Regions from separate parts of the Streptomyces sp. NBC_00425 genome, predicted to be linked through region 2. Evidence: riboswitches for the same ligand, from Rfam matches in the RefSeq annotation. Region 2 holds a riboswitch; each other region holds the start of a gene.
What was found. A riboswitch is a leader RNA that binds a small molecule or an ion and turns the genes downstream of it on or off. The one in region 2 is predicted to bind cyclic di-AMP.

Region 1 (5,776 bases), 990 kb from region 2:
GCCGGCCGCCTTGCCGTCGCCGAGGATGCCGCGCAACTGGTCGATCTCGCCGTCCCGCACCATCTTCCAGAACTCGGCGCCGTCCGCCGGGTCCGACAGGGGCAGGTTCACGTTGCGCACGCCTGGCAGCTCGACGTCCGGGCCCTCCAACTTCTGGTCCGCGGCGTTGCGGAAGTCGAAGACGGTGTGCAGGCCCAGGCCGGCGAGGAACGCCGCGTCCTCGTCGGTCGCGTGCGCGAGGTGGCCGCTGCGGAACAGCACGCCGTGGCGCACGCGCCGGCCGTCGACGGTCGGCAGACCCCCGACGTCCCGGAAGTTGCGCACGCCGGCCAGCTCGGGCTCGGTCGACGGGATCTGCTGCGTCACGGGGGCTCCCTCCCAGTCGGTCCGCGTCGGCGCGGCTCGTGGTGGCCGACAGGACCTCCTCGACCATACGACACGGGCCCTCGGGGCAACGCGGCGTCCACAGGCCGGCCGGTCGGGACCGTCCGCCCAGGTGGGGCATCGTCCGCCGGAAGTTGCCCGAGGGGCCGACCGCGTTCGATGATGTTGACGCTTGATCGCACCTGTTCGAATCAGTGGGGGTTTTTGATGCCCGAGATCGCCGACGCCGGCCGCACCTGGGTCCTTTCCGGGCCCACGGGCAGTTATGCCCTCCACCTCACCGAGGCCGACGAGCTGGTGCACCTGCACTGGGGCCCGCGCATCTCGCTCGCCGACGCCGAGGCCCTGGCCGCGCTTCCCTGGTCGGAGCGCGGCGCGTCCTTCGAGTCCCCGCTCGACGGCCGCGAGGAGTATCCGGTCGAGGGCGGCCCCCGCTTCGTCCGGCCCGCCCTGTCGGTGCGCACCGGCGAACGGCGCGGCACCGAGTGGACCTTCGAGACGCACGAGCGGGACGGCGACGAACTGCGGCTGCGCTTCCGGGACGCCGGGCTCGCCGTCACCCTGCACTACCGGATGCGCGGCGATGTCGTCGAGCGCTGGACGACCCTGCGCAACGAGGGCGAGGAGCCGCTGGAACTGCTCCGCGCGGACTCGGCCACCTGGACCCTGCCCGAGCGGGACGACTGGCGGCTGTCGCAGCTGCACGGCCGCTGGGCCGCCGAGTCGCGGCTCGCGCGCACCCCGCTCGGCCACGGCGAGACGGTCATCGGCAGCCGCCGCGGACACACCGGGCACCAGCACCTGCCCTGGGTCGCCCTGGACACCGACGCCACCGAGGAGCGCGGCGAGGTCTACGGCTGCGCCCTCGGCTGGTCGGGCTCCTGGCGGATCGCCGTCGCCCAGCTCCCCGACGCGCGCGTGCAGATCACCGGCGGAGCCGGGTACGACGACTCGGGTCTGCTGCGCCTCGCGGCCGGCGAGTCCTTCACCACGCCGGTCTTCGCCGGCCTGTGGAGCGACGCCGGCTTCGGCGGGGCGAGCCGCGCCTGGCACGCCTATCAGCGGGCCCATGTCGTCCCGGACGCCGATCAGGACCGGCCGGTGCTGTTCAACTCCTGGGAGGCGACCTACTTCGACATCTCCGAGGAGCAGCAGGCGACCCTCGCCCGGCGCGCCGCGGCGATCGGCGTCGAGCTCTTCGTGGTGGACGACGGCTGGTTCGGGGCCCGCACCGGCGACCACGCCGGGCTCGGCGACTGGCAGCCCAACCCGGACCGCTTCCCGAACGGGCTGAAGCCCCTCGCCGACCACGTGCGGGGCCTCGGCATGCAGTTCGGCATCTGGGTCGAGCCCGAGATGGTCAACCCGGACAGCGACCTCTACCGGGCGCACCCGGACTGGGTGCAGTTCCAATCCGGACGAAAGCGGACGGAGTTCCGCAACCAGCTCATGCTGAACCTCGCGCGCGAGGACGTCCAGGAGTACCTCTGGGAACAGCTCGACGGGCTCCTCTCCAGCGCGCCGATCGACTACGTCAAGTGGGACTTCAACCGCTGCTTCACCGACGCCGGCTGGCCCGACGACCCCTATCCGCAACGTCTGTGGGTCGACCACGTACGGGCCCTGTACAACCTGCTGGACCGGCTGCGGGCGGCCCACCCGGGCGTCGCCTTCGAGTCCTGCTCGGGCGGCGGCGGGCGCATCGACCTCGGGATCATGAGCCGCACCGACCAGGTGTGGACGTCCGACAACACCGACCCGCTGGACCGGCTCGACATCCAGCACGGCTTCAGCCAGATCCACCCCGCCCGGGTCATGGCCGCGTGGGTCACCGACAGCCCCAACACGCAGCTCAACGGGCGGGTCAGCTCGCTGCGCTTCCGGTTCGTCAGCGCCATGGCCGGGGTGCTCGGCGTCGGCGGTGACCTCGCCGAGTGGAGCGAGGAGGAGCTCGCCGAGGCGCGGCGGTGGGTGGACCTCTACAAGGACGTCCGGCATGTCGTGCAGCAGGGCGACCTGTACCGGCTGCGTCCCCCGGCGGGCGGCCTGAGCGCCGTCCAGTACGTGCTCGGGGACGAGACCGTGGTCCTCGCCTGGCTCCAGGCCCAGCGGTTCGGCGAGCCCGTTCCGGCGCTGCGGCTGCGCGGACTCGACCCGGCGGCGTCGTACGAATGCCGTGAAACAGGTGAAATCCACCGAGGCGCCGTGCTCCTGCACCACGGGTTGCGCACCGGACTGCGGGGCGACCTTGATGCGTCGGTTATCCGGCTGCGTCGCATCTGAGGTTTCTGTCCGAATTGGATTCTTAGTTCCAACTCGCCCTGTCATGAAGAAAGCTGGAGAAGCGTCACGTGAGCAGCGTCATATCCGTGACCGTACGTCGCCCGTCATGTTCACGTAATTCGTGTGGTTTTCCGGAGTGCTTGACCCGATAGGGTCGATTTGATTCACGGAGCGTGACCGGTAATTCTCGCGGCGGATCAAGAGAAATGCCATGTCAGTGCAACCTCTGCTTGTCCCTGTGCGTCCTGGTCGCTTACGTTCCACACCAATCCGGACGGACGCCTAATCCTGCCGCCGCCCGGAATCCGCACACTCACCCGTGCACGGCAGGAGCGGGGGACCCACAGGCACGACCGCCTGTTCCGGTCCCGGAACAGGCTCGGGGTAAAGCCGCGTCCCGACGTGGCCGGACATCTCCAGTCCGCACCCGACAGCTCACCTCGCAGGCGCCGGAGAGGAATTCGTCATGCCCGCGAAGGGTAAGCACCGCCGTCCCAAGGCCCAGCGTTTCACCCGTTCCATAGCCGCCGCCGGAACCGGCGGGGCCGCGCTCGCGCTTCCGCTCATGGCCGCCTCCGGCGCCCACGCGGCCACGGGGGAGTCGGCCCCCCAGGCCGTTTCCCAGGCCGTCGCGCAGACGGTTTCCCAGAAGGCCGTGCAGGCCGCTCCGGTGACCCGGAAGACCGCCGCCACCCGGACCTACACCGTGCGGTCCGGCGACTACCTCTCGAAGATCGCGACCGAACAGCACGTCAGCGGCGGCTGGAAGAAGCTGTACCAGGACAACCGCGAGGCCGTCGGCGCCGACCCCTCGCTGATCCACCCCGGCCTCGAGCTGTCGATCGGCAAGAGGGCGGCGGCCGGCGCCTCCAGGTCGTCCGGTTCGACCGCTTCCTCGTCGTCGGCGGACTCTTCGCCGAAGTCCTCGAAGTCCTCGAAGTCCTCGGGGGCGTCGAAGTCGTCGTCCTCCGTGGCCTCCGCGAAGACGGTCACCCAGGCCGCCGAGAGCAACGCGGGCGGCTTCACCCTGCCCGTGTCCGGCGCCACCGTCGGCACGCCGTACCACCAGTCGGGCAGCATGTGGTCCAGCGGCTACCACACCGGCGTCGACTTCGTCGTCCCGACCGGCACCCCGCTCAAGGCCGTCGCCGCCGGCACCGTCGTCTCCGCGGGCTGGGGCGGCGCCTACGGCAACCAGGTCGTCATCAAGCTGAACGACGGCTACTACGCCCAGTACGCCCACCTGTCCCAGCTCTCCGTCTCGGCCGGCCAGACCGTCGGCGCGGGCCAGCAGGTCGGGCTCTCCGGCGCCACGGGCAACGTGACCGGACCGCACCTGCACTTCGAGATCCGCACCACGCCGGACTACGGCTCGGACGTCGACCCGCTCGCCTACCTCCGCTCCCACGGCGTCTCGGTCGGCTGACCTCCGCCGAGGACCCGCCCGGCACTCAAGCCGAAGGCCGGACCCCGATCGTCAGATCCGGGGCCCGGCCTTCGGCGTGTCCGGTTGGTGTGCGCCGCCCGGCCCTCGGGGTGTCCGGTTCGCGTGCGGGGCGGACCCCGGTGATTCATGATCGCTTCATTGCGGTCCTGTGGCGTGTCCGGTCGCACCGTCGACAGGAGAAGCCGCGGCGGACACAGTGGTGCCGTCAGACGGCAAGCGCTTTCAGCGCGTTGGCCCCGGACCCGGTCGGACGCCGGCCAGGCGTCGGCCCGGGTTCCGCCGCTCGCGACAGGCCGCCCGCCGCCCCGGTCCGACCGAAGGAGCCGCATCCCGTGACGACGACGCGCAGAGCATTCGGCGCACTCGCCGCCTCCACCGCCCTGACCGCCCTCGCCCCCGCGGCGACGGCGAGGGCCGCGCCGCGCCCTCGGCTCCTCGCCCACGACGACTTCCGGCACGGGCTCGGCCGGTGGGCCGTCGAGCGGGAACAGGGCGGAACGGTCACCGCCTCCTGCGGGAGCCTCGAGATCGACGTGCCGGCCGGCGCCACCGTCTGGTTCAGGCAGCGGCTCGACGGGCCGTACGTCCTCGAGTACGTCGCCACGCCCGTCTCCGCGGGCGGGCCCAACGACCGCGTATCCGACCTCAACAACTTCTGGAACGCCGTCGACGTCCGCTCCCCGGACGATCTCTTCGCCACCCCGCGCGGCGGCGCCCTCGCCGAGTACGACCACCTCAAGACGTACTACGTCGGCTACGGCGCCAACGGCAACACCACGACCAGGCTGCGCCGTTACGTCGGCGAGCCGGGCGTGCGCCCGCTGCTGTACGACTACACCGAACCGCTGCTCGTCGCGAACCGGCCGCACCACGTGCGGATCGTCTCCGACGGCTCGGTCGTGCGCTGGTGGAACAACGGGCGGCTGGTCTTCGACCACACCGACCCGGAGCCGTACATGAGCGGCCACTTCGCCTTCCGTACCACCTGGAGCCACTTCCGCATCAACGACTTCCGCGTGTGGTCCCTTATTCCCTGATTGGCAAACTCTTTAGGAGTGGCCTTTCTCACCGACCGTCAACCCCTGCCTACGGTCGCGTAGGTCACATTCGAAGGTGAATCATGATCTGCCGTGGCAGACGATTCGAAGAGTGACAACAGATCAGTGATCGGGTCGTACGTGGCGGTGGGGGACAGCTTCACCGAAGGCGTCGGCGACCCCGGCCCCGACGGGGCGTTCGTCGGCTGGGCCGACCGGTTCGCGGTACTTCTCGCGGACCTGCGGCCCGAAGGCGACTTCGCCTACGCCAACCTCGCGGTCCGCGGAAAGCTGCTCGACCAGATCATGGAGGACCAGCTCGCCAGGGCGGTGGAACTCGCCCCGGATCTGGTCTCCTTCTGCGCGGGCGGCAACGACATCCTCCGTCCCGGCACCGACCCGGACGAGGTCGCCGAGCGTTTCGAGCGCGCGATCTCGGCCCTGACCGCCGTAGCCGGCACGGTCATGGTGACCACCGGCTTCGACACCCGTGGCGTTCCCGTGCTCAAGCATCTGCGCGGCAAGATCGCCACCTTCAACGGGCACGTCCGCGCCGTCGCCGACCGGTACGGCTGTCCCGTGCTCGACCTGTGGTCTCTGAAGTCCGTGCAGGACCGCAGGGCCT
Region 2 (5,776 bases):
GGCAGCATCACATGGCTGAGCGCCGCGTCAACGTCGGCTGGGCCGAGGGCCTCCACGCCCGCCCCGCTTCCATCTTCGTCCGGGCCGCCACGGCCGCAGGCATCCCCGTGACGATCGCCAAGGCCGACGGCAACCCCGTCAACGCGGCCTCCATGCTGGCCGTTCTCGGCCTGGGCGCCCAGGGTGGCGAGGAGATCGTCCTCGCCTCCGACGCCGAGGGCGCGGACGCCTCGCTCGACCGGCTGGCGAAGCTGGTCGCGGAGGGCCTCGAGGAACTCCCCGAGACCGTCTGAGCACCGCCGCATTACACGGCGAAGGGCTCGTCCGAATTATCCGGGCGAGCCCTTCGCATTTCCCGTTCACGGGCAGCAGAAGTAATCCCCCGCGAATTACTCCTTCTTTGTATACGGCTCCCGTGTTAATGCCGCAGACCGCTCATGTTTACGGGAGGTTGCGAAGTCCTCACACGCTCGGCGCGCTCCGGTCCTCCGGAAAAGCGCAGCCGGTGCGCGAGCGTCGCGCGCTCGGTGTGGAGCGCCGTGACCGCCCGCGCGCGCTCCCCGTCGCCGCGCGTCACCGCGTCGACGATGGCGCCGTGCTCCGCCCAGGACTCCACCGGGTCGGCGGGCGCCTCCACCGCGTACATCCAGGCGATCTTGTGCCGGAGCTGGGTGAGCATCGACGTGAGGGCGGGGCTCCCGGCGGCCTGGGCGAGCGTCTCGTGGAACCAGCTCCCCAGGGAGCGCAGATCCTCGCTGTTGCCCCTCCTGGCCCGCTCCTGACCCAGCCGGACGAGCCCGCGCAGCACCTTCAGATGGGCCTCCGTGCGCCGCTGGGCGGCCCGGGAGGCGCCGAGCGGCTCCAGCAGCAGCCGCATCTCCAGCAGGTCCGCGGCCTCCTGCTCGGTGGGCTCCGCCACGCACGCGCCCGCGTGCCGCCGGGTGACGACGAAGCCCTCGGCCTCCAGTGTGCGCAGCGCCTCTCGGACGGGGACACGCGAGACGCCGTAGCGGCGGGCGAGGAGTTCCTCGGTGAGGCGGCTGCCGCGTTCGTAGACACCCGCGACGATGTCGTCCCGGATGGCCGTGCACACCGAGTGCGCCGGAATTCGCATGACGGACCTCCGCCTAATCCCCGTGAAACGTCGACGGTTGACGTGTGTTCCGTGACTCTATTGCAATGAGCGGGAATTTCCGACGGGGAGCCGGAATCCAGGGATATTTTTTGGACAGCGGGGCCCCGGAAACGGCGAAAGCCCCGGCCGAGAGGCCGGGGCCGAACGATCCGTCGCCGTCGGTCGTCAGACGTTGACGCCGTGATTGCGAAGGTAGGCGACCGGGTCGATGTCCGAGCCGTACTCGGGGCCCGTGCGGGCTTCGAAGTGCAGATGCGCACCGGTGACGTTGCCGGTCGCGCCGGACAGCGCGATGCGCTGGCCCGGGGTGACCGTCTGGCCCACCGAGACCTCGATGGACGACAGGTGGCCGTACTGCGTGTAGGTCCCGTCGTGCATCTTGACGACGATCTGGTTGCCGTAGGCGCCGCCCCAGCCGGCCTCGACCACGGTGCCGGAGCCGACCGCGTGCACGGTGGTGCCGCTGGCCGCGTGGAAGTCGATGCCGGTGTGGCTGCCGGAGGACCACAGCGAGCTGCTGGCCTGGTAGCCGGTGGAGACGTAGGAGCCGGTGATCGGCGACACGAAGGTGTTGAGGCGCTTGCGCTCGGCCTCACGGGCGGCACGCACGCGTGCCTCGCGCTCCTCCACGGCCTTCTTCGCGGCGGCCTGGCGGGCGGCCTCCTCGAAGGCGGCCTGCTTCTGCGCGGCGACCTGCTCGTCGACCTGGTCGGCGACCGACTCGGCGACGGACTCGCCGACCGTGACGACGGGGATCAGACCGGTCTGCTCGGGGGTGGGCTCGGCCGCGAAGGCCGGGGTGGAGGCGACGGTGGCCATCACACCGGTGGTGGTGAGCGCCGCCACGCCGACCGCGCGAGCGGTGGAACGCTGCATCCGGCTGGGCCGGCGGTGCTTCCCGGTGGCGCAGGTGAACGCCATGAAGTCAGGGGTGTCCTTTCCTTCCCTCTCGCCTACCGGGTTAGCTGACGGGTTCGGAGCAGGAAGGTCTCCTACGGACCCCCTCGCGTACACGCGGGCGTCCGATTCACCCCAGGGACTGCACAAAGTGGGTCCCCGGCTCCCCTGGCTCGCGCCGTACGGGGACTCGGCGATGACTGTCCGGTGCCGCGGCTGCGGCGCAGTGCCTGACGGACAGCCCGGATGAAGCTAAGCGGCGGGGGGTTCAATCCTCAAACGGATCACGGTTTTTGTAGCGCATCCCACAGGGCAGACAGGCAACGTCCGCCCCAATTCGGACATACAGAAGCCCTGGTGACACGCGGTCGACCAGGGCCCCTGCGCGTGCGTGCCGTTGCCTCGGCGCCGACGGCTACTCGGCGGGCACGACCTTCACCTCGCCGATGCCGAGGGCCTCGACCGGCGCCTTGATCTGGGCGGCGTCGCCCACGAGGACCGTCACGAGACGGTCCACCGGGAAGGCGTTCACGGCCGCCGCGGTGGCCTCCACCGTGCCGGTCGCGGCGAGCCTGCGGTACAGCGTCGCCTGGTAGTCGTCGGGCAGGTGCTGCTCGACCTGGTCGGCCAGCGTGCCCGCGACGGCCGCCGCTGTCTCGTACTTCAGCGGTGCCACCCCGACCAGGTTCTGCACGGCGACGTCGCGCTCGGCGTCGGTCAGCCCCTCGGCGGCGAGGGTGCGCAGCACCTGCCACAGATCGTCCAGGGCGGAACCGGTGTTGGGGGTGTCGATGGAACCGCTGATGGCGAGCATCGCGGCGCCCGAGCCGTCCGGCGCGGACCGGAGGACCTGCCCGAAGGCGCGAACGCCGTAGGTGTAGCCCTTCTCCTCACGCAGGACGCGGTCCAGGCGGGAGGTGAGGGTGCCGCCGAGGCAGTAGGTGCCGAGCACCTGGGCGGCCCACACGCGGTCGTGCCGGTCGGCGCCGATCCGGCCGATCAGCAGCTGCGTCTGGACGGCCCCCGGGCGGTCCACGATGACGACGCGGCCCGTGTCGTCGGCGATCACCGGCGGCACGGGGCGGGGCTCGGCGGCGGAGCCCGTCCAGGCGCCCAGGGTGTCGCCCAGCAGGGCGTCCAGGTCGACGCCGGTGAGGTCGCCGACGACCACGGCGGTGGCCGTCGCCGGGCGGACGTGCTTCTCGTAGAAGGCGCGGACGGCCGCGGAGTCGATCTTCTCGACCGTCTCGGCGGTGCCCTGCCGCGGACGCGACATACGGGCGGTGGCCGGGAACAGCTCCTTGGAGAGCTCCTTGGCGGCGCGCCGCGAGGGGTTGGCCAGCTCGTGCGGGATCTCGTCGAGACGGTTGCGCACGAGGCGCTCGATCTCGCTGTCGGCGAACGCGGGCGCCCTGAGGGCGTCGGCGAGCAGACCGAGGCCTTTGCTCAGGCGCGAGGCCGGGACCTCGAGGCTGATGCGGAGGCCGGGGTGGTCGGCGTGCGCGTCCAGCGTGGCGCCGCAGCGCTCCAGTTCGGCGGCGAACTCCTCGGCGGAGTGCTTGTCGGTGCCCTCGGTGAAGGCGCGCGCCATGATCGTGGCGAGGCCGTCGAGACCGGCCGGTTCGGCGTCCAGCGGGGCGTCGAGCAGGATCTCGACGGCGACGACCTGCTGGCCGGGGCGGTGACAGTGCAGCACCGTCAGCCCGTTGGCCAGGGCGGTGCGCTCGGGCGCCGGGAACGCCCACGGCTTGGCCTCGCCCGCCAGGGGCTGGGGGTGGAAGTCCATCGTGGCGAGCTCGGTCACCGGGCCGCCTCCTCGTTCTCGTCCTGGTCGGCGGGGGCTTCGGGGGCGGTGGGCTCGTAGACGAGCACCGCGCGGTTGTCGGGACGCAGACGGGCCTGGGCGATCTCCCGCACCTCCTCGGCCGTCACGTCCAGCACACGCTGGACCGCGGTCAGGGCGAGCTGCGGGTCGCCGAACAGGACGGCGAACCGGCACAGTTCGTCGGCGCGGCCGGCGACGGTGCCGAGGCGGTCGAGCCATTCGCGCTCCAACTGGGCCTGGGCGCGCTCCATTTCCTCGGCCGTGGGGCCCTCCTCGGCGAACCGGGCGAGCTCCTCGTCGATGGCCTCCTCGATGACGGGCACCTCGACGTCGCCGGACGTCTTCACGTCCAGCCAGCCCAGTGAGGGCGCCCCGGCGAGCCGCAGCAGGCCGAAGCCGGCCGCCACCGCCGTGCGGTCACGGCGCACGAGCCGGTTGTAGAGGCGGGAGGACTCGCCGCCGCCGAGGACGGTGAGCGCCAGATCGACGGCGTCGCACGCGCGCGTGCCGTCCTCGGGCAGACGGTAGGCGGCCATCAGGGCGCGGGCCGGCACCTCCTCCTCGACGACCTCCCGCAGCTGCTCGCCGATCACGTCGGGCAGGGAGCCGTCGCGTGGCGCGGGCTTGCCGTCGTGCCCGGCGATGGAGCCGAAGTACTTCTCGATCCAGGCGAGCGTCTGCTCCGGGTCGATGTCGCCGACCACGGACAGGACGGCGTTGTTGGGCGCGTAGTACGTGCGGAAGAACGCACGCGCGTCCTCCAGCGTCGCCGCGTCCAGGTCGGCCATCGAGCCGATCGGCGTGTGGTGGTAGGGGTGGCCGTCGGGGTAGGCGAGAGCGGTGAGCTTCTCGAAGGCGGTGCCGTAGGGGACGTTGTCGTAGCGCTGGCGGCGCTCGTTCTTGACGACGTCGCGCTGGTTCTCCATCGACTCGTCGTCGAGTGCGGTGAGCAGGGATCCCATGCGGTCGGCCTCCAGCCAGAGGGCGAGCTCCAGCTGGTGGGCGGGCATGGTCTCGAAGTAGTTGGTGCGCTCGAAACTGGTGGTGCCGTTCAGCGAACCGCCCGCACCCTGGACGAGCTCGAAGTGACCGTTGCCCTTGACCTGGCCGGACCCCTGGAACATCAGGTGCTCGAAAAGGTGAGCAAGGCCGGTACGGCCCTTGACTTCATGGCGTGAGCCGACGTCGTACCAGAGGCACACCGCCGCCACGGGGGTCAGGTGGTCCTCCGAGAGCACCACGCGCAGGCCGTTGGCCAGACGGTGCTCGGTCGCTGTCAGGCCCCCGGAGCCTGCCTGGGCTGTGGCCGTGTGACCCATGGGCATGTACGTCCCTTCCGATCGCGGACGCGGTCGTCGAAACCGCGGTTTTCCTGCCGGTCCTGTCACTGTATGCAAGCGTGCGGACAGGAGGCGAAGTTCCCGGACGACATACGCCGAGAGCGAGATCGCGTAGCCTGCGGGCAGCCGTGGACGAGGCGGCTGAAGCGGGCGGGGCCCAAGGCCGACGCCGGGTCCTCGCCCGCCCTGTCAGTGCCACGGTCCACAATGGTCCGCGTCAGATCCCGTACCACGCCCCAGCAAGGAGCCGGCAGCGATGGCCCGCCGCAGCACGAAGACCCCGCCGCCCGACGACTCGTACGAGGAGCGGATCCTCGACATCGACGTCGTCGACGAGATGCAGGGCTCCTTCCTCGAGTACGCGTACTCGGTCATCTACTCCCGCGCCCTGCCGGACGCCCGTGACGGCCTGAAGCCGGTGCACCGCCGCATCGTCTACCAGATGAACGAGATGGGTCTGCGCCCGGAGCGCGGCTATGTGAAGTGCGCCCGTGTCGTCGGCGAGGTCATGGGCAAGCTGCACCCGCACGGCGACTCCTCGATCTACGACGCCCTGGTGCGCATGGCCCAGCCCTTCTC
Region 3 (5,776 bases), 2.7 Mb from region 2:
TGATGATCCGGCACGGCGGTGGCCCCAGGGGCGGCGTCGCCCGGTCGGTGAAGAAGATGCGCGGCTACCTGCTGGAGCTCATCCACCGCAAGCGCGCCGGACTCCCCGCCGAACCCGTCCCGGGCGAGGACCTCATCTCGGGTCTGATCCGCGCCTCCGACCACGGCGAGCACCTCACGGAGAACGAGGCCGCCGCGATGGCCTTCATCCTGCTGTTCGCCGGCTTCGAGACGACCGTGAACCTCATCGGGAACGGCGTGTACGCCCTCCTGACCCATCCCGCACAGCGCGAGGCCCTGCAGCGGTCCCTGACCGTGGACGGCGGCGACCGCGCCCTGCTCGAGACGGGCGTCGAGGAGCTGCTCCGCTACGACGGTCCCGTCGAACTCGCCACCTGGCGGTTCGCGACCGAGCCGGTCGCCCTCGGCGGCCAGGACATCGCACCCGGCGATCCCGTCCTCGTCGTGCTGGCCGCCGCCGACCGCGACCCGGCCCGCTTCACCGACCCCGACACGCTCGACCTCTCCCGCCGTGACAACCAGCACCTCGGCTACGGCCACGGCATCCACTACTGTCTGGGCGCCCCGCTGGCCCGGCTGGAGGGCCAGACCGCGCTGGCCACCCTGCTCACCCGGCTTCCCGACCTCCGACTGGCGGTGGAACCGGCCGAGTTGAGGTGGCGCGGCGGCCTCATCATGCGCGGCCTGCGCACGCTGCCGGTCGAGTTCGCCCCGGCGTCCGCGCCTCGTTCCGGCGACTGAGGGCCGCGTCGGACAAGGGGCGGGCCTGACCGGACGTCAGCCGGATTGTGACCACGCGGCGGAGCAAAGGTGACCGATCCTCAAGTCTGTGATCTTCACGTGATCTGCGCGGCATTAACTTGTGACAAGTGATCGTCTGCCGATACGTTCACTCGTCAGCGCGACGCGTCAGCTCACTCGCCCGCGCCGGCACTGCTGTCCAGAGAAAGGCCCCTCGCATGCTCTCCGGGAACGGTCGTCACCGTCGCCCCCGCCAGGCCCCCGCGCTGCTCGTCGCGGCCGGGGTGACCGGCTCCGCCATCGCCATCCCGCTGCTCGCCGCCTCCGGCGCGAGCGCCGCGGACGGCACGGTGTGGGACAAGGTGGCGCAGTGCGAGACCGGGGGCTCGTGGAGTGCCGACGGCGACGGCGAGTCCGGCGGCCTCAGCCTCACCCAGCAGGACTGGAGCGCCTACGGCGGACTCGACTACGCGGCGAGCCCCGACCTGGCCAGCCGCAACCAGCAGATCGCCGTGGCGCAGAAGGTGCTCGCGGCCAAGGGCGTCGGCGCGTGGGGCACCTGCGGGCTGACCTCCGGGCTCACCAAGGAGAACGGCGCGCTGACCGTGGACACCGGCGTGGCGGGCGATTCGTCTGGATCGTCCGGCTCCTCGGGTTTGTCCGACCTGTCCAGAGGGCTGTCGGGCTCTTCGGGTTCGTCGGATTCCGGCAACGGCTCGACCGGTTCCGGCGGTTCGACCGGTTCGACCGGTTCAGCGGGATCGTCCGACTCGTCTGGCACATCCGACTCGTCGGGTGATGCGTCGAGTTCGCCCGCGGCGTCGCCTTCGTCGCCTTCGTCCCCGTCTGCCGTCGCGGGCGACTCCGGCGGTGCCGGCGGTCAGGGCGACCCGCAGGCGGCCGACGGTTCACCCACGGGGACCCCGGAAGCGGACGACTCGGACAAGTCGGGCCAGGATGTGGGTTCCTGGAACCTCGTCGACACCGGTTCCCTCGGCTCCGGCCGTCATCGCGGCGCCACGGCCGACGAGCCGGCGGCCGAGAGTGCCGACGGCGAAGCGGGCGGTGCGTCCACCGCCTCGGCGGGCCGGCATGCCGCGGCCGCCTATGTCGTCCAGGAGGGCGACTCCCTCGCCTCCATCGCCGACTCCCTTGGCCTCCACGGCGGATGGCGTGCCCTCTATGCCGAGAACAGGGACCTCATCGGCGCCGACCCGAGCGACATCGCCCCCGGTCAGACCCTCGACACAGGGGTCCAATAGGGCGCAAAGCCCAAGAAAAACAGCGGTAGTTCACGTCACGCTTCGCGCCGAATGTCCGATTTGGTGAAAGTGTGGGATGAGTCTCAGAAGCCCTGATCGTCTTTGAAATTCCGCGGATCGCGTGTCTACGGTCGTGACCGCTCGGCAACCCGAGCCCCGGCCGTCGCAACGCCGAATCCTGCCAGCGGCAGCCCGGGAACAGTCGTCGCGTCAAGCGCCGTAGGCAGGAGCGGGGGACCCAAGGTAAGCGCCGCACCGGGAAGTCGCCGGAGCGGCTTGGGGTGAAGTCACCCCTCCCACGGAGCGGAAGTCTCCGGCGGAGGAGTGACCGGGCAACTCACACGGCCCGAACCCGACAGCTCACCTCGCAGGCGTCGGTGAGGGGATCCACCATGCTGTTTTCCGGTAAGGGCAAGCACCGCCGTCCGTCCAAGGCCACCCGCGCCGCCGCTCTCGCCGGTGTCACCGGCGTCGCCATCGCCGCCCCGCTGATGGCGGCCGGCAACGCCTCCGCCGCCACCGCCTCCGAGTGGGACGCGGTCGCCCAGTGCGAGTCCGGCGGCGACTGGTCCATCAACACCGGCAACGGCTACTACGGCGGCCTGCAGTTCTCCTCCTCCACCTGGGCCGCGTACGGCGGCACGCAGTACGCCTCGCAGGCCAACCAGGCCTCCAAGGCCCAGCAGATAGCCATCGGCGAGAAGGTCCTCGCGGGCCAGGGCAAGGGCGCCTGGCCGGTCTGCGGCAAGGGCCTGTCCGGCGCCGCCTACAACGGCAGCAGCGCCGGCTCGTCGAACTCCGGCTCCTCGAACTCCGGCTCGTCGGACAGCGGCAGCAGCTCCCGCTCGACCGAGCAGAAGAGCAGCTCCCGCTCCACCGACCGTCCGGCGGCCGCCAAGAAGTCCAAGACGGTCACCACCCCGACCGGCAAGAAGGTCAAGAAGGGCGACGGCGAGTACAAGGTCGTCAAGGGCGACACCCTCAGCACCATCGCCGAGAAGCACAAGGTCAAGGGCGGCTGGCAGAAGCTGTTCCAGCTGAACAAGGACATCGTCCAGGACGCCGACCTCATCTACCCGGGTCAGCAGCTGCACCTGAAGTGACAGCCGGCTGCCGGCGAAGCCACAGCGCCCTCCTGGTGAAGGTGGGCGCCCTGAGGACCTCGTGAGGGCCACCCCCTCCCCACGGCCCCCCGTCCCGGTGCGTGTTCCCCCGTACGCACCGGGACGGGGTTTTCTCATGCGGCCTTCCGGCCGTCGCCCTTCCAGTCGTCGCCCTTTCGGCCGTCGCCCTTCCAGTCGTCGCCCTTCCAGCCGTCGCCCTTCCAGCCGTCGTCCGTCCGTCCGTCGGCCCTCCGGTTCGCGCGATGTCTCCCCGGCCTTTCCGGCCGCTTCTCCCCGCCGCTTTGTTCCGGGCAGGAACAATGTGTACGGTCAGTCCGTCCACGGGACGGTCGGTCGGTGGCCGACGCTCCGGAGACGGTTAGGCTCTAGGCGCAAGGCCACGCGCCGCGCACTTTCAGCGTCACATCCCATGAAGGAGATGCTCGTGCCGTCCATCGACGTCGTCGTAGCCCGGGAAATCCTGGACTCCCGAGGCAACCCCACGGTCGAGGTCGAGGTCGGCCTCGACGACGGCAGCACGGGTCGTGCCGCCGTCCCGTCCGGCGCCTCCACGGGCGCCTTCGAGGCCATCGAGCTGCGCGACGGTGACCCGAACCGCTACCAGGGCAAGGGCGTCGAGAAGGCCGTCCTCGCCGTCATCGAGCAGATCGGCCCGGAGCTCGTCGGTTACGACGCCACCGAGCAGCGCCTGATCGACCAGGCCATGTTCGACCTGGACGCCACGGACAACAAGGGCTCCCTCGGCGCCAACGCGATCCTCGGCGTCTCGCTCGCCGTGGCGCACGCCGCCTCCGAGGCCAGCGACCTGCCGCTGTTCCGCTACCTGGGCGGCCCGAACGCGCACCTGCTGCCCGTCCCGATGATGAACATCCTGAACGGCGGCTCGCACGCCGACTCCAACGTGGACATCCAGGAGTTCATGATCGCTCCGATCGGCGCGGAGTCCTTCTCCGAGGCGCTGCGCTGGGGCGCCGAGGTCTACCACACGCTCAAGAAGGTGCTGAAGACCAAGGGCCTGTCCACCGGCCTCGGCGACGAGGGCGGCTTCGCCCCGAACCTGGAGTCCAACCGGGCCGCGCTCGACCTCATCATCGAGGCCATCCAGCAGGCCGGTTACGTCCCCGGCGAGCAGATCGCGCTCGCGCTCGACGTCGCCGCGTCCGAGTTCTACAAGGACGGCAAGTACGAGTTCGAGGGCAAGTCCCGCTCGGCCGCCGAGATGACCGAGTACTACGAGGAGCTCGTCTCCGCGTACCCGCTCGTCTCCATCGAGGACCCGCTGTACGAGGACGACTGGGCCGGCTGGAAGGTCATCACCGACAAGCTGGGCGACAAGGTCCAGATCGTCGGCGACGACCTCTTCGTCACCAACCCGGAGCGCCTGGCCCGCGGCATCGAGGAGGGCTCCGCGAACGCCCTGCTCGTCAAGGTCAACCAGATCGGCTCGCTGACCGAGACCCTGGACGCCGTCGAGATGGCCCAGCGCAACGGCTTCAAGTGCATGATGTCCCACCGCTCCGGCGAGACCGAGGACGTCACCATCGCCGACCTCGCCGTCGCGGTGAACTGCGGTCAGATCAAGACCGGCGCCCCGGCCCGCTCGGACCGCGTCGCCAAGTACAACCAGCTGCTGCGCATCGAGGAGATCCTCGACGACGCCGCGGTGTACGCCGGCCGCTCCGCCTTCCCGCGGTTCCGCTCCGCGAACCACTGAGCGCAGCAACGGCTGACCCCACCCGGGGTAAGCCTTAGCCAGTCGCACGAACGTCCCCGTACTCGGTCCCGTACCGTGTGCGGGGACGTACGCACGTGGGAGACGGGAGGCGCAGCACATGGCCGTGAAGGACCGGGACCGTTTCTCCACCGCGACCAGGATCAAGCTGCTCGGCGAGCAGACCGCGGCCCGCGTCTACCGTTCGCAGACCAAGCGTCAGGCCCGCCGCTCCCGCCTCACCGGCCGAGCGGCCCTGCTGGCCCTCGTCCTGTGCACGCTGATCGTGGCCCTGGCCTATCCGATGCGCCAGTACGTCTCCCAGCGCGCCGAGATCGCCGACCTGGAGCGCGAGAAGCAGCAGGCCCGCGAGCGCGTGGAGCAGCTGCGCGACCTCAAGGCGCGCTGGCAGGACGACGCGTACGCGGAGCAGCAGATCCGGCTGCGGCTGCACTACGTGCTGCCGGGGGAGACCGGCTACATCGTGGTCGACCCGGACGTCGCCAGGCAGTCGCGTGCCGACCTCGGGGCGGCCGACCGACCCTGGTACTCCAATGTCTGGGACGGGGTCGACAAGTCCGACGCCTCCGACCACTGACCGACCGACTTCACCGATGGAAAGACAGGCATGCAGACGCCCCCGCCGACCACTTCGCGCACCGAGCCCACCGACGCGGACGTCGAGGCCTTCAAGCAGCAGCTCGGACGCCCGCCGCGCGGCCTGCGCGCGATCGCGCACCGCTGCCCGTGCGGTCAGCCGGACGTCGTCGAGACGGCCCCGCGCCTGCCCGACGGCACCCCCTTCCCGACGCTGTACTACCTGACGTGCCCGAAGGCCAACTCGGCGATCGGCACGCTGGAGGCGGACGGCGTGATGAAGGAGATGACGGAGCGGCTGCAGTCCGACCCCGAGCTCGC

Region 1: linked by a shared signal. The riboswitch ahead of OHS82_RS08235 (M23 family metallopeptidase) and the one ahead of OHS82_RS12510 (M23 family metallopeptidase) in region 2 are both predicted to bind cyclic di-AMP.
Region 3: linked by a shared signal. The riboswitch ahead of OHS82_RS24740 (LysM peptidoglycan-binding domain-containing protein) and the one ahead of OHS82_RS12510 (M23 family metallopeptidase) in region 2 are both predicted to bind cyclic di-AMP.

The regions. Positions count from the first base shown of each region.
Region 1 covers NZ_CP107928.1:2,003,012-2,008,787, reverse strand. Annotated here, with positions in the region: gene OHS82_RS08245 (tyrosine-protein phosphatase) at 1-366, opposite strand, end outside; gene OHS82_RS08240 (alpha-galactosidase) at 592-2,667, shown strand; cyclic di-AMP (ydaO/yuaA leader) riboswitch at 2,972-3,129, shown strand; gene OHS82_RS08235 (M23 family metallopeptidase) at 3,134-4,093, shown strand; gene OHS82_RS08230 (DUF6250 domain-containing protein) at 4,447-5,151, shown strand; gene OHS82_RS08225 (SGNH/GDSL hydrolase family protein) at 5,278-5,776, shown strand, end outside.
Region 2 covers NZ_CP107928.1:2,990,111-2,995,886, forward strand. Annotated here, with positions in the region: gene OHS82_RS12500 (HPr family phosphocarrier protein) at 12-293, shown strand; gene OHS82_RS12505 (GntR family transcriptional regulator) at 419-1,114, opposite strand; gene OHS82_RS12510 (M23 family metallopeptidase) at 1,301-2,056, opposite strand; cyclic di-AMP (ydaO/yuaA leader) riboswitch at 2,071-2,238, opposite strand; gene OHS82_RS12515 (M16 family metallopeptidase) at 2,448-3,836, opposite strand; gene OHS82_RS12520 (M16 family metallopeptidase) at 3,833-5,182, opposite strand; gene OHS82_RS12525 (DNA gyrase/topoisomerase IV subunit A) at 5,454-5,776, shown strand, end outside.
Region 3 covers NZ_CP107928.1:5,693,263-5,699,038, forward strand. Annotated here, with positions in the region: gene OHS82_RS24730 (cytochrome P450 family protein) at 1-761, shown strand, start outside; gene OHS82_RS24735 (LysM peptidoglycan-binding domain-containing protein) at 980-2,023, shown strand; cyclic di-AMP (ydaO/yuaA leader) riboswitch at 2,229-2,412, shown strand; gene OHS82_RS24740 (LysM peptidoglycan-binding domain-containing protein) at 2,416-3,126, shown strand; gene eno (phosphopyruvate hydratase) at 3,566-4,861, shown strand; gene OHS82_RS24750 (FtsB family cell division protein) at 4,980-5,456, shown strand; gene OHS82_RS24755 (DUF501 domain-containing protein) at 5,487-5,776, shown strand, end outside.